4 regions of the Micromonospora maris AB-18-032 genome follow, and region 1 is predicted to be linked to each of the others. Evidence: riboswitches for the same ligand, from Rfam matches in the RefSeq annotation. Region 1 holds a riboswitch; each other region holds the start of a gene.
The links. A riboswitch is a leader RNA that binds a small molecule or an ion and turns the genes downstream of it on or off. The one in region 1 is predicted to bind cyclic di-AMP.
Positions count from the first base shown of each region.

Region 2: linked by a shared signal. The riboswitch ahead of VAB18032_RS00395 (C40 family peptidase) and the one ahead of VAB18032_RS09275 (C39 family peptidase) in region 1 are both predicted to bind cyclic di-AMP.
Region 3: linked by a shared signal. The riboswitch ahead of VAB18032_RS02235 (coiled-coil domain-containing protein) and the one ahead of VAB18032_RS09275 (C39 family peptidase) in region 1 are both predicted to bind cyclic di-AMP.
Region 4: linked by a shared signal. The riboswitch ahead of VAB18032_RS22810 (coiled-coil domain-containing protein) and the one ahead of VAB18032_RS09275 (C39 family peptidase) in region 1 are both predicted to bind cyclic di-AMP.

Region 1 is NC_015434.1:2,010,967-2,018,433, forward strand. It holds gene VAB18032_RS32780 (hypothetical protein) at 1-112, shown strand, start outside; gene VAB18032_RS09270 (hypothetical protein) at 273-1,022, shown strand; cyclic di-AMP (ydaO/yuaA leader) riboswitch at 1,342-1,484, shown strand; gene VAB18032_RS09275 (C39 family peptidase) at 1,610-2,494, shown strand; gene VAB18032_RS09280 (alpha/beta fold hydrolase) at 2,600-3,343, shown strand; gene VAB18032_RS09285 (CDP-glycerol glycerophosphotransferase family protein) at 3,389-5,086, opposite strand; gene VAB18032_RS09290 (bifunctional cytidylyltransferase/SDR family oxidoreductase) at 5,121-6,623, opposite strand; gene VAB18032_RS09295 (ABC transporter ATP-binding protein) at 6,772-7,467, opposite strand, start outside.
Region 2 is NC_015434.1:76,963-84,429, forward strand. It holds gene VAB18032_RS00385 ((Fe-S)-binding protein) at 1-964, shown strand, start outside; gene VAB18032_RS00390 (C40 family peptidase) at 1,219-2,232, shown strand; cyclic di-AMP (ydaO/yuaA leader) riboswitch at 2,407-2,540, shown strand; gene VAB18032_RS00395 (C40 family peptidase) at 2,553-3,593, shown strand; gene dcd (dCTP deaminase) at 3,633-4,211, opposite strand; gene VAB18032_RS00405 (pyridoxamine 5'-phosphate oxidase family protein) at 4,287-4,832, shown strand; gene VAB18032_RS00410 (zinc metalloprotease) at 4,900-5,910, opposite strand; tRNA gene VAB18032_RS00415 (tRNA-Gly) at 6,125-6,198, shown strand; gene VAB18032_RS00420 (NAD(P)-dependent oxidoreductase) at 6,280-6,903, opposite strand; gene VAB18032_RS00425 (winged helix-turn-helix transcriptional regulator) at 7,005-7,391, shown strand.
Region 3 is NC_015434.1:461,938-469,404, reverse strand. It holds gene VAB18032_RS02260 (heavy metal translocating P-type ATPase) at 1-182, opposite strand, end outside; gene VAB18032_RS02255 (hypothetical protein) at 194-1,153, opposite strand; gene VAB18032_RS02250 (heavy-metal-associated domain-containing protein) at 1,185-1,394, opposite strand; gene VAB18032_RS02245 (metal-sensitive transcriptional regulator) at 1,515-1,811, shown strand; gene VAB18032_RS31425 (hypothetical protein) at 1,916-2,119, shown strand; gene VAB18032_RS02240 (YibE/F family protein) at 2,143-3,504, shown strand; cyclic di-AMP (ydaO/yuaA leader) riboswitch at 3,671-3,801, shown strand; gene VAB18032_RS02235 (coiled-coil domain-containing protein) at 3,806-4,819, shown strand; gene VAB18032_RS02230 (carbonic anhydrase) at 4,945-5,643, opposite strand; gene VAB18032_RS02225 (helix-turn-helix transcriptional regulator) at 5,846-6,178, shown strand; gene VAB18032_RS02220 (hypothetical protein) at 6,281-6,730, shown strand; gene VAB18032_RS02215 (hypothetical protein) at 6,891-7,467, shown strand, end outside.
Region 4 is NC_015434.1:5,175,213-5,182,679, forward strand. It holds gene VAB18032_RS22785 (glycoside hydrolase family 3 protein) at 1-1,192, opposite strand, end outside; gene VAB18032_RS22790 (DUF3145 domain-containing protein) at 1,288-1,779, opposite strand; gene VAB18032_RS22795 (hypothetical protein) at 2,093-2,422, shown strand; gene VAB18032_RS22800 (alpha/beta fold hydrolase) at 2,624-3,541, shown strand; gene VAB18032_RS22805 (HelD family protein) at 3,653-5,767, shown strand; cyclic di-AMP (ydaO/yuaA leader) riboswitch at 5,918-6,051, shown strand; gene VAB18032_RS22810 (coiled-coil domain-containing protein) at 6,056-7,150, shown strand; gene VAB18032_RS22815 (1-phosphofructokinase family hexose kinase) at 7,364-7,467, shown strand, end outside.

The sequences.
Region 1 (7,467 bases):
GTCGGCGCGGACCGACCAGGGCGTCGACCTGGCTGGCGCGGCTGCCGACGATCAGCCTCCTGCGGTGGACACCTCGGGTCTGCGGTGCGGCCGCGCCCCGCCCGGCGCCTGATCCCCGCCCGTACCGTCGGTTGACCCGGACGGCCCTCTGCGATCGGGCCCCCACCGTGGGTGTCCTGCCGCGCTCCACCACCCTGACGATCCGCCGCGACCCGGCGACCCGCCACCGGCGGCACCCCGGGCCGCCACATCCGCTTCCGTGAGGTATCGACATGGAGAAGACCGTTCTCTACCAGTTCCTGATCGACGCGCCTCGGGCCGCCGCCATCTGGTCGGTGTTGCTGGTGCTCGCGCTGGGCGTGCTCACCGCGCTTGTCGCCCGGCCCGAGCCGGTCCCGCCGACCGACCGGACCCCGGACCTCCCGGACCACGACGATGTCGCGGACCAGCGTCGCTACGCCGGTGAGGTCGCCGTCGCCGCGGCGGGCGCCGCGCAGAACGCCGGCCGCCGCCGGGCCGCATGGCACCGCGCGCAGACGGAACTCGACCGCGCCTGGGCCGCGTACGACGAGGCGGAGGCCGCCGCCCGACGGCTCGCCGCCGCCACCGCCTGGCCCAGCCCCGGTACGCCCCGGACCCCCGCCGAGTACGCGGCTCGGGAGCGCTGGCTGCACCACGCCGCGATGGCCGCATACTGGCGCGGCGACCTGACCGGGCGGCAACTCGCCGACGCGCTGGCCCACCGGGCCGGCTGGGATCCCCGACGGCACCCCGCCGAGCAGGAGATCTTCCTGGCCCGGGTGGTACGTGACGGCCGCCTCGCGGCCTACCAGGCGGCCGCGCAGCAGGAACGCGACGCCTGGCGGGCCGCGGAACTCGCCGCCGACGCCGCCCGCGCGCTCTCCACCGAGGCGTACGCCGCAGCGCAGCGGCTACGGCCGAACCCGCTGCCGGTGCCGCGCCGGGTGGTCGTCGGTCGGCCCGCAGCGACCCTGCGCTGGCGGCCGGCCCGGGTGGGATGAGCCGTCGCGACCACGCCGGTTCAACAACAGGTGGGCCGAAATTCGGTGACCCCGGTCACAGTAATTGCCGAATCGGTCAACGTGGGTCAGACGTCGAAGGTGGGGCGCAATGTGCGGGGACATTGTGAACGTCCGGTCCGGTTACCGCCCCGACAGGGATGTCCGCGAGCGCTGTCCCATTGAGCGACGACAGTTCCGCGATACCCGAAAATAATCGCACCGGACCAGGTTTAAGCAGGTCAGGGCAGGCTTGGCAGGAGCGATACCGACCAGTAGTGTCGCCCTGTCCGGTGCGGTAAATGATCGCAAGTGGCGACGCCGCGCCGACCCGCTCAATCGTGATCACACGAACCGGGGAACCACTGCACCACTTGGGGTGAATCCGTGAGCCACGGCTCGCGGTAGGGCGATCTTCCCGCCCGAATCCGTCAGCTAACCCGGTCGGCGGTGTCGGAAGGAGTTCCTGTCCTCGTGCAGCACAATTCGATCCCCCCGATATTCCCCCGCCTCCACGGCACCGTGGTGCCTGCGCTCGCCGGTCCGCTCTCCGCAGCCTGAGCCAGGCCCACCCGTCCACCCCTCAGCCCGTGGAGGATCTCGTGAAGCACACCCTCAAGCGTCAGCTCCGTAAGCTGGCCACCGAACGCCCCTATCAGCTTCTCGCCACGTCGGCGGCGGCCCTCGTGCTGGCCACCGGCGCCGGTGCCCTGGTCGCCCGGACCGACGACAACCTGGTCGACGCGCCCACCGCGGCCGCCGTGGCCGAGCTGCGCGACGACAGTGCGGCCTCCCGTTCCCTGGCGCGGGTCGCCACCGCCCCCAGCAGCGCCGCTCCCAGCAGTGCCGCGCCGAGCAGCGCCGCCCCCAGCAGTGCCGCGCCGAGCAGCGCCGCCGCCTCGCCGTCGGCGCGGGCCGCCACGGCGGACCCGGACGTGGCCAGTAAGAAGGCCGCCCCGAAGCCGCCGGCGGAAAAGGTGCTGTCGTACGACTACCAGGCCCAGATCAACGGTTACTACTGCGGCCCGGCCGCGGTGCGCAACGCGCTGAGCGCCGCCGGCATCGAGCGCGGCCAGGAGACCCTCGCCGCCCAGCTCGGCACCACCTTCGCCGGCACCAACTCGGCGTACGACACCACTCGGGCGCTCAACGCCGCGGTCAAGGGCGAGCCGTACAAGACCACGATGATCCCCGGTGGCTCGGCGACCCCGGCCCAGATGGACCAGCTCCAGGCCGATGTCGTGGCGGCCATCTCCGACGGGCGTGGCGTCGTGGTGAACGTCGCCGGCAGCGTCGTGGACACCGCCGGTGGCTGGCACTCCTTCCCCGGCGGCCACTACGTCGCCGTGGTCGGCTACGAGGACGAGGGCCGGATGGTGAAGATCGCCGACTCGGCCGACGCGTCGTACTACTCGTACTGGTTGAGCACCATCGACCTGGCCAACTGGGCTGCCACCCGGGGCTATTCGTCCTGACTCCTGCTGTTCGTGCCGGGCGCCGACCCTTCGGGGTCGGCGCCCGGTGTCGTATCCCGGTCGCGGCTCTCGCCGACCGGCCCGGGCGGTGGCAGACTGCCCGACATGATCACGGAGTCGGGTGAGCGGGGCAGCGCGCCGGTGTTGTTGCTGCTGCACGGGATGGGTGCCACCGGCGACGGGTGGCTGCCCTGCGCACCGCTGCTGCACCAGCGGTGGCCGGGACGGTGGATGGCCCCCGATCTGGCCGGTCACGGCGCGTCACCCCCGCTGCCGGCGTACTCGTTCGCCGCCCTCGCCGATCAGGTCGCCGCGAGCCTGCACCCCGGCGACCGGGTGATCGTGCTGGGCCACTCGCTCGGCGGGGTGGTCGGGCTGGCGCTCGCCGCGGTGAGCCGGGCGGTCACCGTCGACGCGGTGGTCGGGCTCGGCATCAAGGCGGTGTGGTCCCCGGCGGAGTTGTCCCGTGCCACGGATCTGGCCGCCCGCCCGGTCACCTGGTTCGACAGCCGCGACGAGGCGGCACGCCGCTACCTGCGGGTCGCCGGGCTGGCCGACCTGCTCAGCCCGGAGGATCCCGCCGTGGCGGCCGGATTACGGCAGGAAAACGGCCGGTGGCGGTTGGCAATGGACCCGAGCGCCTTCGCTGTCGGCGAGCCCAACCTGGGTGCGCTGCTGGCCACGATCGACGCGCCGGTCCTGCTGGCCCGTGGCGAGCACGACCCGATGGTCACCGACGCGCAGCTCAAGGAGTACGGCGTACCGGTGGTGACGCTGCCCGGGCTCGGCCACAACGCCCACGTGGAGGACCCGGCGGCCGTGCTGGCTCTGCTCGACGCCGTACGCTGACCGGGCTGCCGTCACGGAGGCGTCCGGTCAGGGCGCTGGCGGTGCTCAGGTGGCGGGGGACAGCGGCGAGTCGCTGGCGGTGCGGGGAGTCGGGGCGGACCAGGACGGGTCGAGCTCGCGCCGGGCCGCCGCCAGGAACGCCTCGGCGTACGTCTCGGCCGGGAAGTCGCCGAGGTATCGGCGACGGGTGGCCCACCGGACCCCGGCGAGCGGATCGGTCTGGAGCAGCTGCGTCAGCACCTCGTCGAGGTTGACCATGTCCCGGCGCAACACGTAACCGGAAGCGGCCAGCGGGAACCGTTCGAGGAACCGGTCACCGTCGGCGCCGGTGTCGGTGACCGCGTACGGCTTGCCCGAGTACAACCAGTCCGACACCACCCCGGAGACGTCGGAGATCAGGGCGTCCGCGCGGTTCACCGACTCGGCCAGGGTCAGCCCGCTCGCGGCGGCACCGAACAGGTGCTGACGGCCGGTACGTGCCCGGTCGGCGGCGAGCAGGTCGTGCAGCCGCGCCAACTGGCGGGCCGAGGTCGGATTCTGCGTGGTGTAGGGGTGCGGCCGCAGGATCACCGTGGCACCCCGGTCCAGCAGCCGCGACAACAGTCCTTCGGCCACGCCCAGCGAACAGTAGTCGGCGTCGGCGTGGTGCCCGGTCCAGGTCGGGGTGTAGAGGACCGTCGGGTTCGGCCGGGGGCCGGTCGGGCCGGTACCCACCTCGATCGCCTCGACCTGGGGGCGGCCGACCACCACGAACTTGTCGGCCGGGATGTCCACCCCGGCCCGGGCGTACCGGTCGATGGCCGCCTCGCCCGCGACGAAGATCCGGTCGAAGATCGCCGACACCGGGTTGGCGCTGGAGGCCTTGTCGCTGTCGCCGTGGTGCAACTGGATGTGGGTGAGCTGGGTGAAGCGCAGGCAGTGGCTGTTCTTGGCGCCGTGGTTGACGTAGAACGCCGCGCGCAGGCTCGGCACCAGCACCTCGTCCATGTTGCGCAGGGTGGGGCAGTAGAGCACGGGAGCGGTGGTCGCCGCCGCGATGACCGGCAGCGCGTCCGGCTCCCGCAGCATCACCACGAACGGCCGTCCGATCCGCTCCAGGTACGGCAGCCACATGGTGACCTGGTACTCGGAGCCGGGCGGGGCGGAGAAGTAGAGCAGGAACTCCGGCTGGTGCCGGCGGAGCTCCCGGGTCACCGGGGAGCCACCGGAGGCGGGACGCATCCGTCGCTGGACCAGTTTGACGGCGACCGCGCCGACGGCCCCACCGGCCAGCAGGCTCGCGGCCAGGGCGACGACGGCGGGCAGCGCCGCCAGTGCGGCCAGCGCCAATACCGCGAGCAGGGCGGCCACCAGGTCACCGAGGCGGGCGGTGACCTGCGGCACCCAGGTGCGTACCGGCAGGTTGGCGGCGCGCAGTTCCAGGTGCCCCGCGTCGCGCAGCGGGCCGGTGAGCACCATCAGCCCCAGCAGGATCAGCGCGGTACCGGCCAGGGCCGGGTCGAAGCCGGCGTCGAGCTGCCGGGCGTAACCGACAAGCACCCCGGCCGCGATCAGTGTGGTTTCCGCACCGCTGTCCGCTCCGGGGCGGACGCGACGTTCCCAGACCGTGGCGGCGAGGGCGAGCACCGAGAGCGCGAGCCCCCAGGTGGTCGCGCCGGTGAGCGCGACCACGATGAACGCCAGGACTGCCGCACCGGTGGCCAGGCCCCGGGCGGCCAGCTTCCTGACCAGGTCACCACGCATCTCGGTGCTGCCTTCCGCGGTCGTCGTGCGTCGGTCAGCCGACGGGGGTGGTGCTGGTCGACCGGCTGCCCTGGGCCGGCACGACAGGGGTCGGCGTCTCGCCCGGGGAGCGGCGCACGTCGATCACCTGGCCGGTGAGCTCCGAGACGAGCACGTCCAACGAGGCCTGGGCGACGATCTCGGCGGCGAGCAGCGTGTGCTCGGGCTCGGTGCCGAACGCCTTGGTCCGCATCGGGGTGGCGGTCCGCTCGGGGTTGATGACGTTGACGCGTACGCCCAGCTCGGCCCACTCGTCCGAGAGCGCCTGGGTGAGGTTGACCAGGGCGGCCTTGGTCGCCGAGTAGAGCGCGTAGTCCGCCCGACCCCGGGTGTACGAGCTGGAGGTGTACAGCAGCAGCTGACCCTTGGTGTGCTGCAGGTAGGGCAGCGACTGCCGGGCGACCGTGACCGGGCCGACGAAGTTGACCTGGAGCACCCGGTCGATGGTCTCCTGATCCATCTCGGCCAGCGCGCCCTTCTCCAGGATGCCGGCGGTGACCACCACGTAGTCGATCCGCCCGGTGGCCTCGAAGGCCGTCTTCAGCGCGGCCTCGACGTCGGCCGGGCGCTCGACGTGGGTGCCGGTGCTGGAGCGGCTGAACGGGAAGACCTGGGCGCCGTAGCGGCGGGCCAGCTCGGTCAGGTCGTGGCCGATGCCGTAGCTGCCGCCGAACACGACGATCGTGCGGCCCGCGACCTCGTCACTGTAGGTGCGCTGGTCGGCCAGGCGGGGCACCTTGGCGGCGGCCAACTGGAAGAGCTTGTCCGCCAGGTGCACGTCGACCGGGTGGGTGACCTTGATGTTCTCGTCCGAGCCGTCGATCACCTTGATCGGCACCTCGGGCAGGTAGCGCAGCACCACACCGCAGTCGTCGGTGGCGGCGAAGTTCGGGTCACCGGCGGCCCGCCGGTACGCCTCCCGGATCGTGCTGGACCGGAACGCCTGCGGGGTCTGCCCCCGGCGCAGCGTGGAGCGCACCGGGATGTCGGTGATGCACTCGTTCTCGTCGACCTGGATGATCGTGTCGGCCGACGGAATGGCCACGTCGACCGCCGAGTACGTCCAGAGGGCGTTCACACACTCCCGCACGATCCGGCCGCTGAGCAGGGGCCGTACCGCGTCGTGAAAGAGGATGTTGCAGTCCTGCTCGCCGACCGCGTCCAGGGCGATGCGGGTGGTGGCGTTGCGGGTGTCGCCACCCTCGATGACCTTGGTGACCTTGCGGAAGCCGGCCTTGGTCACGATCTGCTGCGCCTCGGCGACGTGACCGCTGGCCATCAGCACGATGATCTCGTCGATCTCCGGTGCGGCCTCGAAGACGGCCAGGGTGTGCTCGATGATCGGCTTACCGGCGATCTTCAGCAGCTGCTTGGGGATGCCGAGGCCGAGCCGGGTACCGGTGCCGCCGGCCAGCACCACGGCCACCGTCCGTGAGGGTCGCCACGGCGCCGCGTTCTGCGGCGTGGTGCCCGAATCGGTGGTCTGGTCCTGCGTCATTGCCGGTCCTCACTCTCGGTACATGGCGGTGGGGGGTTGTGTGAACGGAAGGTGTTGTCGACGGGACGACGGGATGAACGATAACGCGGGTGGGCATCGTTCGGACGCGGCGCTGTCGCCCGAACGATGCCGGACATTCACCGAAACTCTACTTCCCGCTGGTGAACGCCTCGTATGCCTTCAATACCTCATCGGTCGGGCCATCCATCTTGATTACTCCGGATTCCAGCCAGATTGTCCGCTCACACGTGTCGCGTACCGAGGAGAGCTGGTGGCTGACCAGGAACACCGTTCCGGCGTTCTCCCGCAGCTGCCGCACCCGGGCCTCGCTGCGCTTGCGGAACCGCTTGTCGCCGGTGGCCAGGGCCTCGTCGATCAGCAGCACGTCGTGCTGCTTGGCGGCGGCGATGGAGAACCGCAGCCGGGCCGACATGCCGGAGGAGTAGGTGCGCATCGGCAGCGAGGCGAAGTCACCCCGCTGGTTGATCCCGGAGAACTCGATGATCTCCGGGAGTTGGCGCTGCACCTCGGCCGGGGACATGCCCATGGCCAGGCAGCCGAGTGTGACGTTGCGCTCGCCGGACAGGTCGTTGAGCAGTGCGGCGTTCACCCCGAGCAGGGACGGCTGGCCCTCGGTGTAGACCGCGCCCCGCTCCACCGGCAGCAACCCGGCGATGGCCCGCAGCAGGGTCGACTTGCCGGAGCCGTTGGTGCCGATCAGCCCGATCGCCTCGCCCCGGTACGCGGTGAAGGTGACACCCCGCACCGCGTGCACCTCCCGCACGTTCGGTGTCGAGGTGCGGGTCACCAGCCGCCGCAGCGCGGCCACCGGACTGTGGCTGCC
Region 2 (7,467 bases), 1.9 Mb from region 1:
CGACATGCGGCGTTACCAGGTGCTGATCGAGTCGAGCTTCCCCTCCGAGGCCGGCGTGATGCTGCGCAACCTGGAGAACAAGGGCAACCCGTGGGGTGCGCCGCAGAACACCCGGGAGGACTGGACCAAGGGCCTCGACTTCGAGGTGCCGCGCGTCGGCGAGGTCGACGACTTCGAGTACCTGTTCTGGGTGGGTTGCGCCGGTGCGTTCGAGGACCGGGCCAAGAAGACCACCCGCGCGGTGGCCACGCTGCTGAACGAGGCGGGCGTCTCCTTCGCCATCCTCGGTGAGGGCGAGACCTGCTCGGGTGACCCGGCCCGCCGCATCGGCAACGAGTTCGTCTTCCAGATGCTCGCCCAGCAGAACGTGGAGACCCTCAACGAGGCGTTCTCCGGCCGCGAGAAGGCCAAGCGGAAGATCGTCGCCACCTGTCCGCACTGCTTCAACACCCTGGGCAACGAGTACGGCCAGCTCGGCGGCGAGTTCGAGGTGGTGCACCACACCCAGTTGCTGGCGCATCTGGTCGCCACCGGCAAGCTCACCCCGGTGCAGCCGGTCGACGGCGGCGTCACGTACCACGACCCGTGCTACCTCGGGCGGCACAACCGGGTCTTCACCCCGCCGCGTGAGGTGCTGGGCAGTGCGCTGGGCGCCGGCGAGATCACCGAGATGCCGCGCAACAGCGAGCGCTCCTTCTGCTGCGGCGCCGGTGGCGCGCGGATGTGGATGGAGGAGCGGATCGGTAAGCGGATCAATGTGGACCGGGTCGAGGAGGCCATGTCCACCGGGGCGAAGACCATCGCCGTCGGCTGTCCGTTCTGCTCGACGATGCTCACCGACGGAGTGAACGGCAAGGGCGCCGGCGAGCAGGTCGAGGTGGTCGATGTGGCGAGCGTCCTACTGCGGTCGGTCCGCCCCGAGCAGGCCCGGGGCGCCGAGGAGGGCGAGCCGGTCGGCAGCTGAGCAAGGCCTGAACAGCTACGGGGTACGGCGGGCTCACGTGGTCCGTCGTACCCCGTATTCATATTTACCCGCGTGACTATAACGAAATGATCGACACCCTTTGTGCGCAACCGGTCGCGCAAACGTGAATCGTTCGTTGGTCGCCTTGATTCCGCCCGGTGCCTTCCCTAATGTTGGGCACCGACCGCCGTAGGTCGTCTGTTCCGCCCCTCTACCGCCCGCGGGACACCCGGCGGTCGGTTGCAAAGGAGTCGCTGCCGGTGGCAACCATGCCCCTCCATCGTCACGTGCCCGGACGGTCGAGCCGTCCAGGTGGCCTGCGGAGAGCCGCTCACCGTCTGCTCGTCCTGGTGGCTGCCGCCGCAGTCGGCGCTGGCCTGCTCTCCGCCCCCGCGCACGCCGAGCCCTCGGTGGAGGAGATCGAGCGTCAGATCGACAAGCAGTGGCAGCAGCTTGAGCCCACCATCGAGCAGTACAACAAGGTGCGGTCGCAGCTGAAGGTCAACCGGAAGAAGTCGGCCGACCTGCAGAAGAAGATCCAGCCGCTGGCCCTGGAAGCCGAACTGGCCATGAACCGGGTGGCGGACCTCGCCTCGCGGTACTACGTGAACGGACCGTCCCAGGAAATCGGCGCGGTGCTGCTGAACGCCAAGCCGGACCTGCTCGGCGAGCAGATGGCCATGCTGGAGCGGCTGGCGGCGTACGAGCGCCAGCAGCTCGAGAGCGTGATGAAGGTCCGCAAGAAGTACGACACGCAGAAGGCCAAGCTCGACGCGCTGATCGCCGACCAGGAGGCGAAGGAAAAGCAGCTCGCGGCGAAGAAGAAGCAGATCGACGCCAAGATCAAGCAACTTGAGCGGTCGCTGCCGGTGACCACGGTCAAGACCACCAACTGCCCGACCATCAACGGGGTGGTCAGCGCGGCGGCCCGCACCGCCATCAAGGTGGCCTGCGCCCAGGTCGGCAAGCCGTACGTCTGGGGTGCCACCGGCCCGAACTCGTTCGACTGCTCCGGGCTGACCCAGTACGCGTACAAGGCCGCCGGCATCTACCTGACGCACTTCACCGGTGCGCAGTGGAACGAGGGCAAGGCCATTTCCAGGTCTGAGGCCCGCCCCGGCGATCTGGTCTTCTTCCGTAGTGACCTGAGTCACGTCGGCCTCTATCTGGGCAACAATCTGATGGTGCACGCACCCAGAGCGGGCAAGCCGGTGAACGTCTCCCCGATCACCACGATGCCGATCGCCGGCTTCCGCCGACCCGGCTGAGCGAGCAGACAGGAACATCACCAGGGCCCTCGGTCAAGCGACCGGGGGCCCTGTTCGTTGTCGGATTTGTGCACCGTGAGTGATGGTGTGGATGTGTTGCGTATCGACGGGGATCGTCCCTACGCTGGGCAATCGTCGGGTCCGATGGCAGTTCCGTCCACCAGGGGCGGTAACGGTCCGACACCGCCGAGTCGCTTGCGCGAGCCGGGGATCCAGGTTCCCGGGGTGAATCCGCGATCACCGCGGTAGGGCGCTCCCTTCCCGCCCGAACCCGTCAGCTAACCCGGTAGGCGGTACGGGAAGAAGGAGTACGGAGCCCGGTGGCACACCATGCCCCGCGGCCACCGTCAGCACGGCCGGCGACGCCCGGCCCGACGACGGCTGCGCCGCGATCCCGCTGGTACCGCTGCACCACCGCACTCGCCGCCCTGTCCGCGACCGCCGTCATGCTGACCGGCGGCGCGACGGCGGCCCACGCCGAGCCGACGGTCGACGCCATCGAGCGCCAGATCGACGCGGACTGGAACCGGCTCGAACCACTCATCGAACGCCACAACTCCACCCGGCAGGATCTCGCCGGTAAGCGCCGGGAGGCCGACGCCCTGGCCGCTCGGATCGCACCGCTTGAGCAGCAGGTCGACGCGGCGATGACCCGGGTCGGCGCGCTGGCGGCACGGGCGTACAAGGGCGGCACGGTCGGTGCCGTCAACGCCCTGCTGGACAGCAGGTCGCCCGGCGAGGTCGTGGAGCAGATCGGCCTGCTCAACCGCTACGCCCACTTCCAGCAACAGGACGTACGCGAGGCGAGCGAACTGCGCGACGAACTCACCACCGCCAAGGCCGGGCTGGAGCGCACCATCGACCAGTTGGCCCGTACCGAGGCCGAGCTCGCGCAGAAGCGCCGCCAGATCGACGCCGAGATCGACCGGTTGCAGCGGCTCCGGCTGCGGGCGTACGGCAATGGAGGCGGCGGCCCGCTGCGTCCGGCGCCCTGCCCGGCCGGCTATCCGGGCGGGCCGGCGGGGGTGGCGGTGAAGTTCGCCTGCGCCCAGATCGGCAAGCCGTACGTGTGGGGGGCCGAGGGACCCCACGCGTACGACTGCTCGGGTCTGATGCTGGCCGCCTGGGCGCGGGCCGGGGTGGCGCTACCGCACAACGCGGCCCGGCAGCGTCAGGTCACCGCGTCGGTCAGCCGCAGCGCCCTACGCCCGGGTGACCTGGTCTTCTACTACCGCGATCTGCACCACGTCGGCATGTACGTGGGTGACGGCTGGGTGGTGCACGCCTCCCGCGCCGGTCAGCCGGTGAAGATGAAACGGATGGACACCAGCCCCATCCACAGCTTCGGCCGACCCGGCTGAGTGTTGTCCTGACTGAGCTTGGGCCTGGCGTTGGTGTGGTCAGCGGGTCGGCCAGGTGCGCCAGTTCTGCCAGGCCCGGCTCGGCGTCGGCCCGCGCTGCCCCTGGTAGCGGGAGCCGTAGACGGCCGATCCGTACGGGTGCTCGGCCGGCGAGGAGAGCCGGAAGATGCAGAGCTGACCGATCTTCATGCCGGGCCAGAGGGTGATCGGCAGGTTCGCCACGTTGGACAGTTCCAGCGTGACGTGCCCGGAGAAGCCGGGGTCGATGAAGCCGGCGGTGGAGTGGGTGAGCAGGCCCAGGCGCCCCAGGCTGGACTTGCCTTCCAGTCGACCGGCCAACTGGTCGCCGAGGGAGATGACCTCCAGGGTGGAGGCGAGCACGAACTCGCCCGGGTGCAGCACGAAGGGCTCGCCGTCGGGCACCTCGACCGGTGAGGTCAGGTCGTCCTGCCGGGTCGCCGGGTCGATGTGGGTGTAGAGGTGGTTGTTGAAGACCCGGAACAGCTTGTCCAGGCGTACGTCGATGCTGGACGGCTGCACCAGCGTGGGCTCGAAGGGCTCCAGCGCGAGCGTGCCCGCCTTGATCTCGGAGACCAGGTCGCGGTCGGAGAGCAGCATCGCCACACCATACCGATATGGCTGACCTGCGTGTCGCGCTACCTGTCTAGAACGTATGTTCGATAAGATGTCGACATGGCTTCCTGGTCCGAATTCGCCGCTGACGAGCCTCGACTCGCCGACGAGATCCGCCTTCTCATGCAGCAATACGGCCCGGGCTTCGGCTACCTGGCCACGGTCCGCGCCGACGGCGGGCCCCGGGTGCACCCGGTCTCCCCGGTGATCACCGACGACGGTCTCTACTGCTTTGTGATCGACTCGCCGAAGCGGCGCGACCTGGAACGCGACGGCCGCTATGCCCTGCACTCCTTCCCGCCGGAGGAGAGCGACGACGAGGCGTACGTCGCCGGTCGGGCCTGGCCGGTCACCGACGACGCCACCGTGGCCCGCCTGGCGCTTGCCGCCCGCGCCGCGCCGCAGGTCGACTGGCGGCTGTTCGAGTTCACGATCGAGGTCGCGATGCTCAGCCGCCGCGGCCACGCCAACTCCGACGTGCCGGGCGAGCACGGCGGGGCGCCGGCCGTCCAGGTCTGGCTCGATCCGACAGCCACCGCCCCGCAGGCGCAGCGGCCCGCGTCGTTGGCGGCCCACTCCGCCCGCCGCGCCCGCTGCGCGGCCTGACACCAGCCGGTGCCGGCCCCGTCGAACGGGACCGGCACCGGAGGCGGTACGTGCCGAAGGGCTCGCGTCAGGCGGCTCGGTAGGTGTTCCAGGCGCTGATCATGCGGCTGGCCTGGCCCGGAGTGAACTGGTACATGCAGGAGTCGTACGAGTAGTCCATGAAGTTGGTGATCGGGTCGAGGCCCGGGGCGGAGCAGGTGTCCCGACCGGTCGGGCAGCCGCTCGCCGGGGAAGCCTCCGCCGGGGTGTCCGAGACCTGGTCACCCGAGCCGGAGCAGCCGCCCTGGAAGGTGTGGTACAGGTTCAGCCAGTGCCCGACCTCGTGGGTGCCGGTGTCGCCCTGGTTGTAGTTGGTGGCCGTGCCGCCGGGCAGCGACTCACTCAGCACCACGACGCCGTCCATGCTGTTCAGCGTGGTCTGCGGGAAGGTCGCCCAGCCGAGCAGGTTGTTGCTCAGCGCCCCCAGGTAGATGTTCAGCGTGTTCTTGCCGCCGACCCGCAACTGGGTCTTCATCTGCCGCTCGGCGGTGGTGCCCTGCCGGATCGGGTACCACGACGTGTTGGTGACCCGGTTGATGCTCTGCAACTGGAAGGCGAAGGCGGTCGCCGCCCCACCGGTTGCCCCGCTGAACGCCTGGTTGAGCACGTTGATCTGCGATTGGATCATCGAGTCGGGGATGTTTCCGCCGGCGCGGGTGGTGTCCCTCCGGATCACGTGCACCACGACCGGGATGGTGACCGACGCGGCGGCGGCCTGGGTGCCGAGGTTACGCTGACCGACCCGCTTGGCCCGCTCCTGGAGCAGGTCGGCGAACTCGGCCTCCCGCTGGAGGACCTGGCTCTTGGTCAGCTCGTTCGGGTCGTGCGCGAGGACACCGCCACCGCGGACCCGGGCCGCGCTGCCGGTGGGTTCCGCGCACTCCTCGTCGGCGTGCGCGTGCCCGGCGGCCATCGCCGGACTGGCGGAGATGGTGGCGGCCGGCAGCGCGCCCACCGTTACCAGGCCGAGCGCCATGACCAGTGACGTCGATGCGATGCCGGCGAGGCGCCGGTTCAGCAGGACGGGACGGAGTCCCATAAGCCCACCTCTTTCTGTCGACGCGACCGGGGGGTTGTGTCGCGCCGTGCGGAAAACGTGGGGCAGACGTTACAACCCATCGATAGATTTGAGAATGGGCATATGTTGCTTGGGGTGAAACTTCTTGCCGGTCGTTGATCGCCTCGGCGGTCCGGGTGGCGAGCGGGGTGCCTGGGTGCACGGGGGCAGTGACTCAGGTACAGTGGTCCCGCTTGCGGGTGTAGTTCAATGGCAGAACATCAGCTTCCCAAGCTGACAGTGCGGGTTCGATTCCCGTCACCCGCTCCACGCGAGAGGCCCTGATCAGGACGTGAGTTCCGGTCAGGGCCTTCGATTTTCCAAGGTAAACGATCATGAGAATCCTGGGTATCACAGCTCCCGAACACTCAAGGCGACGCGGTGGTGGCGAGGTGCCTCGATCTCGTCGAGCAGTGCGATCGCGAAGTCCGCGTAGCTGATCCGACTGGCCGCATCGCCGTGATCGGCGAGCCGGTAATGGCCGGTGCGCGTGCCCTCGTGATCGAAGTCGCCTGCGGGAGCCATGTACGCCCAGTCGAGGTCGCAGGTCTGAAGCTCTTCAAGTCCTGCTGCGTGGCCAAGGTAGAAGGAGCGGTACTCGTTCGGGTAGCCGGGCTCGTCCATCAGGGCCGCGCCGGACGCCCCGGGCATGATCGATGCGAGGCCGACCACCACCAGACGGCGCACGCCCGCCTTCGCCAGCCCGGTGGCCAGGGCGCGTGACGAGGCAGTGAAGAAGTCGTGCGGTGACACGGACAGGTCCACGGCCGCGCTGATGGCGGCGTCATGCCCGGCGGCTACGGCCGCGATGCTCACCGCGTCCGTAACGTCGCCAGCCACGATTCGCACGTCGGCCAGGTTGTTGTGGCGTGCGGGGTCGCGCACCACGGCAGTGACCTGGTGGCCGCGCCGACGTGCCTCGGCGACGACCTGCCGTCCGGCCCGGCCGCCCGCGCCGAAGACCACGATGTTCATGAGCAATGCCTCTCACCAGGGCCAGAGCCCGTGCGTCCGGCCAGTCAGCCGACGCTATCGAGGGTCATGGTTACCACCGGGATACCAGCTATCGTGGGGCCATGAGGCAGCCCCTGCCCGCTGACATGTTCGACGAGCTGTGCCCGTCCTCGCTCACTCCGATCCGATTCGGCGACAAGTGGGCGGCGCTGATCATCCGTTGCCTTGAGCATGGGCCTCGCCGGTTCTCCGAACTGCGCGTGCCGCTGCGCCGCGTCACCCCCAAGGTCCTCACCCAGTCGCTGCGCTCCCTCGAACGCGATGGCCTGGTCAAGCGCACGGTCTACGCCGAACTCGCCCCGCATGTCGAGTACGAGCTGACGCCGGTGGGCCGCAGCATGCTCGAACCGATGGCGGTCGCGTGCGCGTGGGCTGAGCAGCATTGGAACGAACTGCTCGATGCCCGAGAGTCGTACGACAACGCCACCCGCCTCGACCGCGCCGGATGACACTGTGCCGCACTAATCCGCTGACGTGTTGTACCGGTCGAGCGTTGTCTGGCGTCGTTCGGTGACGGCGTTTGGC
Region 3 (7,467 bases), 1.5 Mb from region 1:
GGGGTGACCGGCGCGTCGTAGGAGATGGTCGCCTTCTCGGTGGCGTAGTTGACACTGGCCTGCACGCCGTCCAGCCGGTTCAGCTTCTTCTCGATGCGCGCGGCGCAGGAGGCGCAGGTCATCCCGCCGATCGACAGCTCGATCCGGCCGGTCGCGGTGGGCAGCGGTCTGCTGGTGTTCATCGCTGGTCCCGTCAGTTGTGCTCGTGTCCGGGGGTGCCGTGCTCGTCGGCGATGACGCCCTCCGGGCTGGGGATGGCACCCGGGTCACCGACGTGCACGGTGAACTCGGCGGTGCGTACCACCCCGTCGTGTCGGAAGTCGAGATAGAGCCGGTACGCCCCGGCCGAGGGGAACTCGGCGGCGAAGCGCACCTGTGGCCCGGGTGCCGTCGACCCGTCGCCCGGCCCGCCCTCGGGGTGCACGTGCAGGTAGGCCAGGTCCCCCTGGCGTAGTGCGACCAGGTGGCCGTACGCCCCCAGGTACGGTTCGAGATCGCGGACCGGCACCCCGTCACGGCTGACGGTGAAGGTCAGGGTGGTGTTGCCGCCCGGCTGGGGTGTGCCGTGGAAGTCGACGGTGTAGCCGTGGACCGTGCTGCTGCTGGCCGGGGCGGACAGGGGTCGCTCGGTCAACTCGCCGGGCACGGTCACGTCGACCCCGAGGGTCAGCGGCTCGCCGCCGGTCGGGGTGAAGTCGGCGAACGCCCGCCACACCCCGGGTGAGTTCACCGGCGAGGCGACCCGCCAGGTGCCGTCGGCGGCCAACTCCGGGTGCACGTGCTGAAAGCCGGAGAGGTCACGCCGGGCGACGATCAGGTGCATCGGCTTGTCGTGCGTCACCTCGTACCGGGTCACCGGCTTGCCGTCGGGCCCGCTGACCCGGAAGGCGAACTCACCCTCGGGGGCGGCGACCGGAACCAGGGTGTAGCCCCGGTCGGAGACGAGCAGCCCGCCGGGCAGGTGCCCGGCGGCTCCCGATGCGTCGTGCCCGCCCGTCTCCTGCCCGGGTGCGGCGGTGCCGTGCGGGCCCGCGTCATGGCCGTCGGCGACGACCGGGGCGGCGGGGCCGGTCACCTGGCCGACCCCGTACGCCGCACCGAACACCGCCGCGAGGCCGAGCGCGAAGCCGGTGAGCTTCGTCGCTGTGTTCATCGTTGCACCTCGGTTTCCGCCGCCGGTCGTCTCAGGCGCCGAGCAGTTCGTATCCGGCCTCGTCGACGGCCGCGCGTACCGCGTTCTCGTCGAGCGGCTGCTCGCTGGTGACGGTGACCCGGCCGGCGGGCAGGTCGACCGTCACGTCGGTCACGCCGGGCAGCGCACCGACCTGGTTGCTGACCGCGCCGACGCAGTGTCCGCAGGTCATGCCCTGCACCTGGTAGGTCGTGGTGACCATGGGGCTTCTCCTTTTCCGCCTGGCCCGGCCGAGGGGCGACCGGTGCCACGAACATACCCGAGGGGGGTATCTCCAACGCGACCGTAGCATACCCCCTGGGGGTAGGCTATCCTCGTGCTCATGACCACACCGACGCCGATCCGCGGCTACACCGCCAGCAAGGACCAACTGCTCGCCCGGCTGCGCCGCGTCGAGGGCCAGGTGCGCGGCGTCGAGAAGATGGTCGACGAGGATCGCTACTGCATCGACGTGCTCACCCAGATCTCCGCCATCCAGGCCGCACTCGACAAGGTCGCCCTCGGCCTGCTCGACGGGCACGCCCGGCACTGCATGCACGAGGGGGCCGCCGAGGGCCGCGCCGACGAGATGGCCACCGAGATGATGGCCGCCGTCGGCCGTCTGATGAAGCGCGGCTGACCCACTCTCCGGCCCACCCGTCGACCACCGCCCGGGCTCACGAACCGCCGACGAACCCCACGCGTCCTGCGATCCGTTCCTGGGCTGGCTACCATTCGCACACGATGGCCTGCCGACATCCGCGCCTTCCGGCCCACCGCGCCGCCGGACGCGCACCCGCACCGCCGCCGCTGCCCGGCGACGACGACGGCCGCCCCGGCACTCACCGTACGCAGCGGCTCCGCCACGTTCCGGCCGCCTCGGCCGCCCACCGCGAGAGTCGTACGGTCGGGCTGAACCGACTCGCCCGCCGACACGTACTCCGCTGAAGAAATCGTTGGGAGACTATCGAATGGGCGCCGATCACAGCCGTGCCGCTCCGCCCACCCCACCCGGGGTGCGGCGGATCCTCATCGTGACGGTGGTCCCCCTCTTCCTCGCCACGCTGGTCGCCGCGCTGGTGCTCTGGCCCCGCGACGCCCCCCGCCCGGAGGCCGGCGACGACCTGCCCCGGTACCACGGCACGGTCACCCGGGTGGTGACCGAACCCTGCCCGCCCAACCCCGCGGTGCCGGAGGGCACCCCGACGACGGCCGGTGGCCCGTGCGGCACTGTCACGGTACGGGTACAGGACGGCCCGGACGCCGGCCAGCACGTGGACACCCCCATCCCGGCCGGGCCGGGCGCACCCTCGGTCAGCGTCGACGACGATGTCATCCTGGTCTCGTTGATCGACCCGGAGGACCCGGCGATCAGCACCTACAACATCGCCGAGCACCAGCGCGGTACGCCACTGATCTGGCTGGGGGTGCTCTTCGCCGCCGCCATCGTCGCCTTCGGACGACTGCGTGGGCTGGCCGCCCTGGCCGGCCTGGCGGCCAGCTTCGCCATCCTGCTCACCTTCGTGCTGCCCGGCATCAGCGCCGGTCAGCCGCCGCTGGTGGTCGCCATCGTCGGCGCCGCGTTGATCATGTTCGTGGTGCTGTACCTGACGCACGGGGTGTCCGCGCAGACCTCGGTCGCCGTACTCGGCACCCTCGGCGCGCTCGTACTCACCGGGTTGCTCGGCCTGGCCGCCACCAACGCGACCCACCTGACCGGCTTCGGCAGCGAGGACGCCACCACCCTGTCGATGTTCCGGGGCGACGTCGACCTGCACGGCCTGCTGCTGGCCGGCATCATCATCGGGTCACTGGGCGTCCTGGACGACGTCACGGTCACCCAGGCCGCAGCGGTCACCGAGTTGGCGCACGCCAACCCGAACATGTCCCGCCGCGAGTTGTACCGCTCGGCGACCCGGGTGGGCCGGGCGCACATCGCCTCGGTGGTGAACACCATCGTGCTGGCGTACGCCGGCGCGTCGCTGCCGCTGCTGCTCCTGCTCACCGCCGACTCCCGCGCGCTGGGTCAGATCGTGACAAGCGAGTTCCTCGCCCAGGAGATCGTCCGCAGCGTGGTGGCCACGCTCGGGCTGATCGCCGCCGTACCGCTGACCACCGCCCTGGCCACGGTGGTGACCACCGCCGGACGGCGCCGCACCGGGGCGAACGCGGCACCCGGAGCACCCGACGACGTGGCCGTCGCCCAGCCGCGACCGGCGACGGACCGGGCCGAGACGCTCCAGGCCCTCAGCACACCGCGTCCCCGTCACACGCCCCCCGCCACCCGTTCGGAGTGGCCCGAACCGGACAGGAGCACCGACACCCCATGGTGACACTCCTCAACGTGAGCACGCCGACCGAAAGGATCGACAAGCGTGTCACTCGTCACCCAGTGCGATTACGAAATGACACATCTTGCCGGGTTCGGCGCGTAGAGGACCAGACCGACCGTCGGGTAACCTCACTGCCGGTCACCGCCGAAGGCGCGCACCGGCGCCTGCGGTGCCACCGCCCAATCGCCACCAGGCGAGCCGGGAACCCAGGTACGTGGGGTGAATCCGCACCAGCGGTAGGGGCCACTTCCGTCCCGAACCCGTCAGCTAACCCGGTCGGCGGTCGATGGAAGGGAAGACAGTGACGGCACCCCTACGCCGCTGGTTGACGCCCGTGGTGGCCGTGTTCGCCGCGTTCGCCGTCTTCGCCGGCCCGCTGCCGGCGGCGGCTGCGCCGAAGCCCCCCAAACCGGCCGGCCATGACGACGACCCGCCGATGCTCAACGAGCTGATCGAGGCGACGAACCGGGACTACACCAAGGCCAAGTCCAAGCTGGAAAAGTCCAAGAAGAAGCAGCTCAAGCTCGCCGTCGAGGTCCGCCGCGCCGAGGCGGACCTGGACGCCCTCGCCCCACAGGTCGCCGAGATCGCCACCCAGTCGTACCGGACCGGCCGGGTGGGCGCGATCGCCATGCTGTTGCAGAGCAACGCCCCCGACTCGTTCATCCACCGCGCCGCCGCGCTCGACGAGTTGAACCTGGTCAACAGCAAGAAGCTGGGTGAGGTCAACGCGGTCAAGCGCCGCGCCGAGACGGCCAAACTGGCGCTCGACGCCGAGGTACGCGAGCAGCAGAAGCTGACCAACGACATGGCCCGCAAGAAGAGCGACGCGGAGAAGTCGCTCCGCCTGGTCGGTGGCGTCGGTCTCACCGGCGGCCTGGTGGCCGCCACCTCTCCGGTCGCCCGGCCCGGTCCCAACCGGGCAGCCGACGGCGGCTGGAAGCCCGAATCGTGCAACCAGAACGACCCGACCACGTCCGGCTGCATCACGGCGCGCACCCTGCACATGTACAAGGAGGTCAAGCGCGCCGGTTTCAACCGGTTCGTCGGCTGTTACCGACCGGGTGACAAGTGGGAGCACCCCAAGGGCCGAGCATGTGACTGGTCGTTGCAGAACAGCGGTTTCCGGCCCTGGTACAACAACGACACCCGGATCTACGGCAACAACCTGGCCGCGTTCCTGGTCCGTAACGCCGACCGGTTGGGTGTCTACTACGTGATCTGGAACCGGCAGATCTGGTTCCCGGCGACCGGCTGGAGTTCCTACAGCGGCCCGTCGAACCACACAGACCACGTGCACGTCTCGATGTACTAGCGCACGTCCGGCATCACTTCGAGGGCCGTCCCGCCGTCTGGTGGGGCGGCCCTCGGTCCGTCGGCTGACGCCCTCGGCGGCCCGGCGGGTGCCGTCAGGTGCCTCTGTCGGGCCGGCACTCGCCGTCAGGCGGCGGACGCGAGCTCGGCGACCAGCTCCGCCGGTTCCGCAGCCACCGCCCGGACCTCGCCGGCGGCCAGCCGGTACGACATGCCGACCACCGCGCAACGCCCGGCGGAGACCTCGGCGGCCAGCGTCGCCGACGACCCCAGCATCGCCGTCACGGTCTGCGCGATGTGAATGTCGACGATCTCGTTGAGGTCGTTCACCCCGGCGGCCTGCGCCTGGCGCAGGCTGGGCACCACGGCGTCCACCACCGCACCCAGGTGACCCGTGGGGGCCGCGCCAGTGGCCAGTGCCGCCCGGGCCGCCTGCACGGCACCGCAGGAGTCGTGCCCGAGCACCACCACCAGCGGCGTACGCAGCACCGACACCGCGTACTCGACGCTGCCCAGCACCTCCGGGCCGACGGTGTGCCCGGCGGTACGGACCACGAAGAGGTCACCCAGCCCGCGATCGAAGATGATCTCGGCGGCCAGCCGGGAGTCGGAGCAGCCCACGATCACCGCAAACGGATGCTGCTCGCCGGCGACGGCAGCGCGACGTCCGGCGTTCTGATTGGGATGCCACGCCGTATCGGTGACGAACCGCCGATTACCGGCCATCAGTTCGGCAAGCGCCAGCTGCGGCGCGCCCGGGAGATCCGCGGTGAGCAGTTCCCGCTCCGGCCGCAGCTCTGTTCCGATCGGTCCGGGTCGACTCATCCGGCGCCCCCTCGCTACTCATGCGATGCCTGGTCATCCCGGGCCGACGCTGGTCACGGGCTGGTCCAACGGTCACACGCAGCGCAAGCCGCGTCAAGGAATGCGTGATATGGATTTCAGGTATCCCCGGACGCTTGCGCTCCGGGGCCGAGCGGGTGCAGGGCCCGATGGCATAGCCCGAAAAAGCTGAAAGGCCCATACGATGGGCGACATGGCAACGACAGGCGAGCGGGAGAACGCCCGTAACTGGACTTTTCTCACCAACCACGGGCACGTACTGCTCGCCATCGCACGCAACCCCACCGCCCGGCTCCGCGACGTCGCCGACGAGGTGGGCGTGACCGAACGGGCCGCCCAGGCCATCGTCGCCGACCTGGAGGCCGAGGGTTATCTCCAACGCACCCGCGTCGGGCGACGCAACGAGTACACCCTCAACCCGTCCGGTCGATTCCGGCACCCCGCCGAGGCCGATCGCCAGGTTGGCGACCTGCTGGCGCTGTTCACCGAGGAGCCAGTGGCCGGCACCACGTCGTAGCCCGGATCCCTGCCGGACATCCGTCTCGCGCGTGGTGGCCTTCGCCACCCCTGAACGAACGGGCCGCTGCGGTTGTCCCGCAAGGGCGATAGGTTTGACCGCGTGCCGAGTCTCGCGTTCACCCGTCCACTGTGGTCGGTGACGCGCTGCCCGCTGGCGGATCTGGCCCGCCTGGCGCTGACGGCACTCATCCTGGCCGTCGGCCTCGGCGGCATCACGACCACCGGCCTGCCCGACGGCACCGCAGACCTCCCGGCCGCCCCGCCCGCCGCCGCACTGCCCAACCGCCCTGGGAACGCCCCCGCGACCGCCCGAGCCCTCTGGCCCGGCAACGACGAGTCGACGCTGATCTCGCCCTGGAACGCGTCAGCGCTGTTCTCCCGGGACGGGTCGGCGCTCGTCTCGCCCGTGGGTGCCGTGCATGCCGCAGCCGTGGTGCCGCACTCCGAGCGCACCGACGCCGGAGCCGCCCCCGCCAGCACCCGGCCTGCCGCCGTACGCCTCGCCGCCGGCCCCGGTGAACCGACCCGGCGCGGCCCTCCGACCGCCTGACCTCGGCAGGCTCAGCACCCACACGCCACCCGCCCGTGAGGACCCGCCCGACCACGACCACGGGTCGCGGTCGGTGCCTGCCGCGGCGAGAGGCCGCCCAGTCCTGTTCCTCCCGTTCCCAGCACAGTCGACGAACCCCATCCGCCACGAGGTGCTGATGATGCAGATCGCTCTCTCCGCCGTCCTGCCCGACGTGTCCCGGGCCGCCGTGATCTGGCTGAGCCTGTTGGGCATCGTCGTACTCGCCGTCTCCGGCCTGCTGCTGCGTCCCCGACGACTCCGGTTCGACGCGGGTGCCCGGATCCGGGAAGCCGCCCTGCCGATCCCACCGGAGCAGCGGGAAGAAGATCGCTGGGCGGAAGAGGTCATGGTGGCCGCCGACCGCGCCGAGGCAACGGCTCGCCGCCGACGCGACGAATGGCTCGTTGCACAGGACGAGGCCGAGCAGGCGTGGGAGGCGTACCAGACTGCGGAGGCGGACGTACGCCGGTTGGCCGAAGCCGCGAGCATGCCGCTGCCGCACACCCCACGCACCCCCGCCGAGTACGCCGACCGGGAGCGCTGGCTGCACCGGGCGGTGCTGGACGCGTACTGGCGGCGGGAACTGTCGGTGGAGCAGCTCAGCGATGTCTTCGCGCACCGCGGCTGGGATCCCCGCCTGCACCCGGTCCAGCAGGAGTTGGTGCTGCGCCGGGCGATACGTGACCACCTGTTCGCCCGACAGCGGGTGGCCCGGG
Region 4 (7,467 bases), 3.2 Mb from region 1:
GCCCGTCGTACGCCTGGCTCACATTCGGCGGCATCAGGATCAGGTCGTTGCCGGCCTTCAGGGCGCGTACCGCGGCCTCCCCCGGCCCCCAGCGGCGCGCCGGTGCCATGTTCATGCCGTCGGTGACCACCACGCCCTGGAAGCCGAGTTCGCCGCGCAGCACCTCGGTGAGCAGCTTGTACGAGAAGGTCGCCGGCACACCGGGGTCGACCGACCGGACGTCGAGGTGGGCGGACATCACGGCCAGCGCACCGGCCTCGATGCCGGCGGTGAACGGTGGCCACGCCTGCGCCGCCAACTTCTTGCGGGACTGGCTGAGCACAGGCAGGTCCTGGTGGGAGTCGTCGGCGCTGTGCCCGTGCCCGGGGAAGTGCTTGACGGTGGCCGCCACCCCGGCGGCCTGCAGTCCGCGTACCGCCCCGCCGACCTGCTGCCCGGCGCGCTGCGGGTCCGCGCCGAAGGACCGGGACCCGATCACCGCGCTGCGGGTGACAAGCACGTCGGCGACCGGCGCGAAGTCGACGTTGATGCCCATGGCGGCCAGTTCGGTGCCGGCGGCCCGCCAGGCCGCCTCGGTCAGCGCGGGATCAGCGGCGGCCCCGGCGGCCAGGGCGCTGGGCAGCAGGGTCACTCCCTCGGTGACCCGGGTGACCACGCCGTACTCCTGGTCGGTGCCGATGAGCAGGGGTGCCGCACCGGCGGCCAGCTTCCCGGCGGCCTCGCGCAGCCCGGTGGTCAACTCGCGGACCTGCTTCGGGTTGTCGACGTTGGTGGTCGGTTGGTTGCCCTGGGTGGGGTCGTCGGCACTGAAGCCGACCAGGATAAGTCCGCCGAGCCGGTACTTCTCGATCATTTCTGCCGGGGTGTCCACTCCGGCGAGGGCCCGGTTTCCGGCGGCCGATCCGGCCGACACCTGGGTCGCCCGGTCGCCGTACGCGTACGGCATGAGCACCTGGCCGACCAGGTCCTCGTCGCCGAGTTCGGCGACCAGGGCGGCGGCCCGGGTGGCCGGGTCGTCCGGCGTGGCGGTCGGCGAGGGATCCGGTGCCGCCGGGGTGGACGGTGACGTCGAGCCGGACGCCGGGGCCGAGCCGGGACGCTGCCCGGGCTGGGAGCAACCGGAGGCGAGCAGCATGGTCACGGCGACGAGCACGGCGGCGACACGCCGAGGGGTAGTCGACACGCGGCCCATCCCACCAGCTCACCGCGTATCGGGCAACTTGGTCCGGTGGCGGCCGGGCGACGCCCCCGACCGCCCGGACGGAGATCCCGGGTGGTCGGCGACGCTCAGCCGACCCTGGTGAGCAGCGTCACCGGCGCGCCGTCCCCGGCGTAGCGGTACGGCTCCAGTTCGGCGTCCCAGGCGCTGCCGAGTGCCTTGTCGAGAGCGTGTGCGAGGGCCTCGGGTCCCCGCGCGGCGGCCATGATGCTGCGCAGCCGGTCCTCGCCGAGCTGGATGTCCCCGGCCGCGCCCACGGTGGCCCGGAACAGCCCGCGGCCGGGGACGTACATGAAGCGTTCACCGTCGGCGCCCGGACTGGGCTCCTCGGTGACCTCGAAACGGATCATGGGCCACTGCCGGAGGGCAGCAGCCAGTTCGGCGCCCGTCCCGGCGCGACCGGACCAGCCGCATTCGGCCCGGCGGGCGCTGGGATCGACGGGCTGGGCGGTCCATTGCAGGTTGACCGGCGCGGCAAGGACGCGCGCGATCGCCCACTCGACGTGTGAGCACACGGCGAGCGGGGTCGAATGGACGTATACGACGCCACGCGTTGGCACGGTGACCTCCCGGAGAGCGAGGTGCGTCTTCCCCTACGACCTCGACCGATTCCGGGTGCGTTGTTGTCACACATGATGACTGGTGGGACGGATGGTGCGCCAGGGAATCGGAAAATCCGCCGGTCGGAATACCCGGACAGGTGACCGCCGTTCCACCTCGTGACGCCGCGATGACCAGCCGGGATCGTGGGTCGTGTACAGTTCCATCGGCGGCCTGTGCCGCGTAAGCCTCTCGCGGGGCCTCCCATCGGGTGCCGCCCCGCAACAGCCCCCGGACGTTCCGTCCTCCGTACGTCTTGCAAGGAGTACCTCCGTGGCGAGCAACACCTCTAAGACCGCGCGCGCGTCAGTCCGGGCCGGCCAGGCTGGCCAGGGTGGCGCCCTCAGCGTGCTGGGCGAGTTCAAGTACCTGATCCCGCTCAACGGCGGCAAGCACGCCTACGTGCGGAACCTGACCAACGGCAAGACCGTGCACCTGCGCACCGACTCCGAGGCCTTCGTCGAGGAGATCCGGGTGCTGGCCGCCGCCGGCCACGCCGCCAAGATCCGGGCGGAGATCAACAGCCTCAACGCCGCCCACCCGGGCGACGGCTGGGACGCCGCCGAGAAGCGCCTGGTCGAGGCCGGCGTCTTCGAGGGCTGAGCCAGCCTCCCGTACCACCACGAAACGCCCGTCGGGTCTTCCCGGCGGGCGTTTCGTCGTCTCCGGCCCAGCCGGTCGAGCAGGGGACCCAAACCGGAATCTTCTCAACATCGCGGTTCTCGTGGTGTCATGGCGGGTAGCCGGTGTTACCACCGGGTACCCCCGGTGTTGCGCACTCGCGCGGCCATGGGGGAGGTGGCGATGCCAGAGCAGGTCGAAGTACGGCTTCCTGACGACGTACGCCTGCATGTGGAAGCCAGGGGACCGGCGGACGCCGAGGTCACCGTGGTGCTGTTGCACGGCTGGACGCTGGACGGGCGCAGCTGGCACCGGCAGGTGGCGGCGCTGCGCGAGACGTATCCGTCGGTGCGGGTGGTCACCTACGACGCGCGCGGGCACGGCCGGTCCAGTTGCATGGCGCTGCCCACGGCCACCCTGGCCCAGCTCGGCGATGATCTGGCCGCCGTGCTGGACACCGTCTCCTCCGGCGGCGGCCGGGTGGTGCTCGTCGGCCACTCGATGGGCGGCATGACGATCATGGAGTACGCCCACCGCCACCCCGAGCACTTCGCGCGCCGTACGGCCGGACTGCTCTTCGTCTCCACCACCGCCGAGGGGCACACGCACACCGTCTACGGTCTTTCACCGCGGATCGCCCGGATCATCCGGTTGGCCGAGACCACCGGGGCCGGGGTGTTGGCCCGCTGCGGCTCGTGGCGTCCGCCCCGGGCCCTGCTGCGGGCGCTGCAGCCCAGCATCCGCTGGATGCTCTTCGGTGAGCGCTGCGATCCGGCGGACATCCGCCTGGTCACCTCGGCGGTGGCTCGCGCCTCGCTGCGCTCGATCGGCGGGTTCCGGGCGTCGATCGGCGCCCAGCACCGGTTGGAGACGCTCGCCGCGTTGGCCCATCTGCCGGCGGCCGCCCTGGTCGGGGACCGGGACCGGCTCACCCCACCGCCGTGCGCGGAGTCGATCGCCGAGGCGTTGCCGGCCACCGACCTGGTGGTGTGCCCCGGCGCCGGCCACATGCTGATGATGGAACGCGCCGAGGAGGTCAACGGCGCACTCTCCGGCGTGCTGCGCCGGGTCCTCGACACCAGCCCCGTCCGCGACTGTTAACAAGGGACCCCTGCTCTACCTGACACGTTAACAAGGTGCCCTTCCTTGCACGTGGACGGCGGGGCGTAATCTCGTGCGGTTGGCCGGGCGGCGGGACGAGGAGCACGAGCGGTGGATCAGAGCACCCTGGATCAGGAGATCGCCGTCGAGCAACGGCATCTCGACCGGGTGTACGCGCGACTGGCCGAGCTGCGGCGCGGGGCGGTCCGCGCCGAACGGGACGGCTACCGGCTGGCCCGGGTCGGCAACTTCGGGGCACTCGTCGAACGCGACGCGATGGTCTTCCACGCCGCGCAGCGACGTCACCTGTTCGACGCCGAGTACGAAGGGCTGGTCTTCGGCCGACTCGACCTGCGGGACGGCCAGGTGATCTACGTCGGGCGGCTCGGCATCCGCGACGAGGACGCCAGCACCCTGGTGGTCGACTGGCGGGCCCCCGCCGCCGCCGCGTTCTACCAGGCCACTCCCGCCGAGCCGCTCGGCGTGGTACGCCGACGCACGATCCAGTCCAGCGGGGAACGGGTCACCCGGATCGAGGACGACCTGCTCGACCCGGAAGCCGCACCGCCGGACATGCCGGTGGTGGGCGACGGCGCGCTGCTGGCGACCCTGTCCCGCACCACCGGCCGGGGCATGCGCGACATCGTCGCGACCATCCAGCGTGAGCAGGACGAGGCGATCCGCTCCCCCAGTTCCGGGGTGACGCTCGTCTCCGGCGGCCCCGGCACCGGCAAGACGGCGGTGGCCCTGCACCGTGCCGCCTATCTGCTCTACGCCGACCGGAGCCGGTACGCCGGAGGCGGCATCCTGGTCGTCGGCCCCTCCTCGGTCTTCGTCTCCTACATCGCCTCGGTGCTGCCGTCGTTGGGCGAGGACAATGCCACCCTGCAGTCGCTGGGCAGCATCTTCCCCGGCCTGGTCGCCACCCGCACCGACCCGCCCCGGGTGGCCGCGATCAAGGGATCGTTGCGGATGCGGCGGGTCCTGGAACGTGCCGTGCGGGACACCGCGCCGGGTGCCCCCACCGAGTTGCGGCTGCTCTACCGGGGACAGCTGCTGCGGTTGGAGCGGGCCGAGCTGAACACGGTCTGGAACCGTGCGCTGCCCCGTGGCGCCCGCCGCAACGAGGTACGCCGGGCCGGCTTCGACGGCGTCCTCGCCGCGCTCTGGGCCCAGGCCCGCCGGTTGGGCATCGCCGGCCTGCCCGAGCAGCGCGCCTTCGAGGACGAGTTGATCGACCGTAGCGACTTCCGAGAGTTCCTCAAGGCCTGGTGGCCCCGGCTGCATCCCCGGCACGTGCTCGGCTGGCTGGCCGACCACGAGCGACTACGCCGGTACGCCGGCGGCATCCTGTCCGGGGCCGAGATCCGGCTGCTGGGCGAGGCCTACCGAGGGCTGGCCACGGACGGCCCGACGGTCGCCGACACCGCGCTGCTCGACGAGCTGGACACGTTGCTCGGTAAGCCGGTACGCCCGGCCCGAGCCAAGCGGGATCCGTTCCAGCTGGCCGGCGGCGTACGGGAGCTGAGCACCTTCGCCGACCGGCAACGGGCCGCCCGACAGGCCGCCCGCGAGCGTCCGGAGGACTACCGGGACTACGCCCACGTGGTGGTCGACGAGTCGCAGGACGTCTCGCCGATGCAGTGGCGGATGATCGGCCGGCGGGGCCGGTTGGCCTCGTGGACCGTGGTCGGTGACCCGGCGCAGACCGCCTGGACGGGAGATCCGCAGGAGCTGAATCGCGCTCGGGAGCAGGCCCTGGGTCGGCGGCCGCGGCACCGGTTCACCCTCACCACCAACTACCGCAACTCGGCGGAGATCTTCGCGGTGGCGGCCGAGGAGATCCGCCGGGTGTACCCGGATCTTCCGCTGCCCACGGCGGTCCGCTCCACCGGAGTCGACCCGGTGCAACTCGTGGTGCCGGCCGCCGAGTTGACGACGAGCGTGGTGTCGGCCGCGGGCACCCTGCTCGGCGAGGTCGAGGGCACCGTCGGGGTGATCACTCCGGTGCCGTGGCGCGACGAGGTGGCGGGCTGGCTCGATGGCCTCGGCGGCGACCGCCTGCAGGTGGTGACGAGCCTGGAGGCCAAGGGCATGGAGTACGACGCGGTGGTGCTTGTCGCGCCGAGTGAGATCCGCGCGGTGCCCGATTCCGGTGTGCGTACGCTCTACGTCGCGCTGTCCCGGGCCACCCAGCGGCTGACCACGGTCGATGTGGCCACCTGACACCGAGCTACCGCTATTTACCAAAAATGATACTTTCGTCCGATTTCCTGGTGACCGGACGAACACCACGAGTCACACCGGCTGCACGGGTCACAGCAGCACCGGTAGGCTCGGACCCGGCCTCCGCCAGGCGGCACCCACCGGTGCCGGCGGTGGTCGCCGCCTAATCGCCCGCAGGGGCGAGCCGGGGAACCATGTTCCTGGGGTGCATCCGCGCACGCGCGGTAGGGATCTTCCGTCCCGAACCCGTCAGCTAACCCGGTCGGCGGCTGACGGAAGGACATGTGCATGCCAGCAGTGGCAACCGTGAAACCGGCCGCCCGAACGGCGGCCCTGATCTGCGCGGCGCTCGCTCTCGCCGTAGGCGTCGCGCTCGTTCCCGGCCCGGCCGCGGCACACGGGTTACTGGCGGCGGCTCCCGCCGACGTCGGCGACGAGGGGGGCACCCCGGCGCTGCGCGCCCAACTGGAGGCGGCCAGCAAGGGCTACCTCGACGCCAAGGCCGCGCTGGACCGTTCGGTCAAGCGACAGAAGCAACTGGCCGCACAGCTCACCACCACCGAGAACCAACTCACCGAACGCGGTGCGAAGGTCGCCGAGATCGCCGCACAGGCGTACCGCAGCGGCCGGCTCGGTGCGGCGTCAGCGCTGCTCAACAGCGGCTCTCCGGCCGGCTTCATGGACCGGGCGGCGGCGCTGGACGCGGTGGCCGCGAACGAGGAGCGCGCCCTGGGTGAGCTGCGGGCCACCCGCGACGAGGTCAGCAGGACCAAGCAGGCGCTGGACGTGGAGGTCCAGGAGCAGCGCAAGCAGGTCGCGGTGATGGCCAAGCGCAAGGACCAGGCCGAGCGGGCGCTGACCGTGGCCAACGAGCGGGCGGAGGCGGCCGAACGCGCCCAGGCCGCCGAACGCGCCGCCCGCACCCCGAGCCGTGGTGGCGGTTCCAGCCCGACGGCCAAGCCCGCGCCCCGCAACTCGGACGGCTCGTGGCCCTCGGAGTCGTGCAGTGTCAACGACCCGACCCCGGCGAACGGCTGCATCACCCCGCGCACGCTGCACGCGCTCAACCAGGCCAAGGCGGCCGGCTTCACCCGGTACGTCTCCTGCTACCGCTCGGGCGGCTCGGGCGAGCACCCCAAGGGCCGGGCCTGCGACTTCGCCGCGCAGAAGAACGGCTTCGGTGGGGTCGCCACGGGCGGCGACCGGACGTACGGCAACAACCTGGCGGCGTACTTCGTCAACAACGCCGACCGGCTCGCCGTGCTCTACGTGATCTGGTACAAGCAGATCTGGCTGCCCAGCAGCGGCTGGAAGTCCTACAGCGGCGGTCGCGGCGACCCGTCCAGCGACCACACCAACCACGTGCACCTGTCGGTGTACTGACCTGTTCACACGACGCCGCCGGGTGGGACTTCCGCCCGGCGGCGTCGCATCGTGCCCGCGAAACGCCCACACTCCCCGCCGGTCGACGCGCGCGGTTCCGCCACCTTGGTTACCGTCTAAGACGGAAGTGGACATTTCGCCACGAGGGGGCGCAACGCGCATGAGACAACCCACCACGCGGTTCACCCGGTCCGGCACCTGCGGGTGGGCCCGGTGACCGGGCACGTCATGGTCTTCGCGCCCACACCGCTGCTGACCGTCACCGTCGACCAGCCCAGCGACGTACCGGAGCTGCACCTGCACCCCGGCGGACAGGG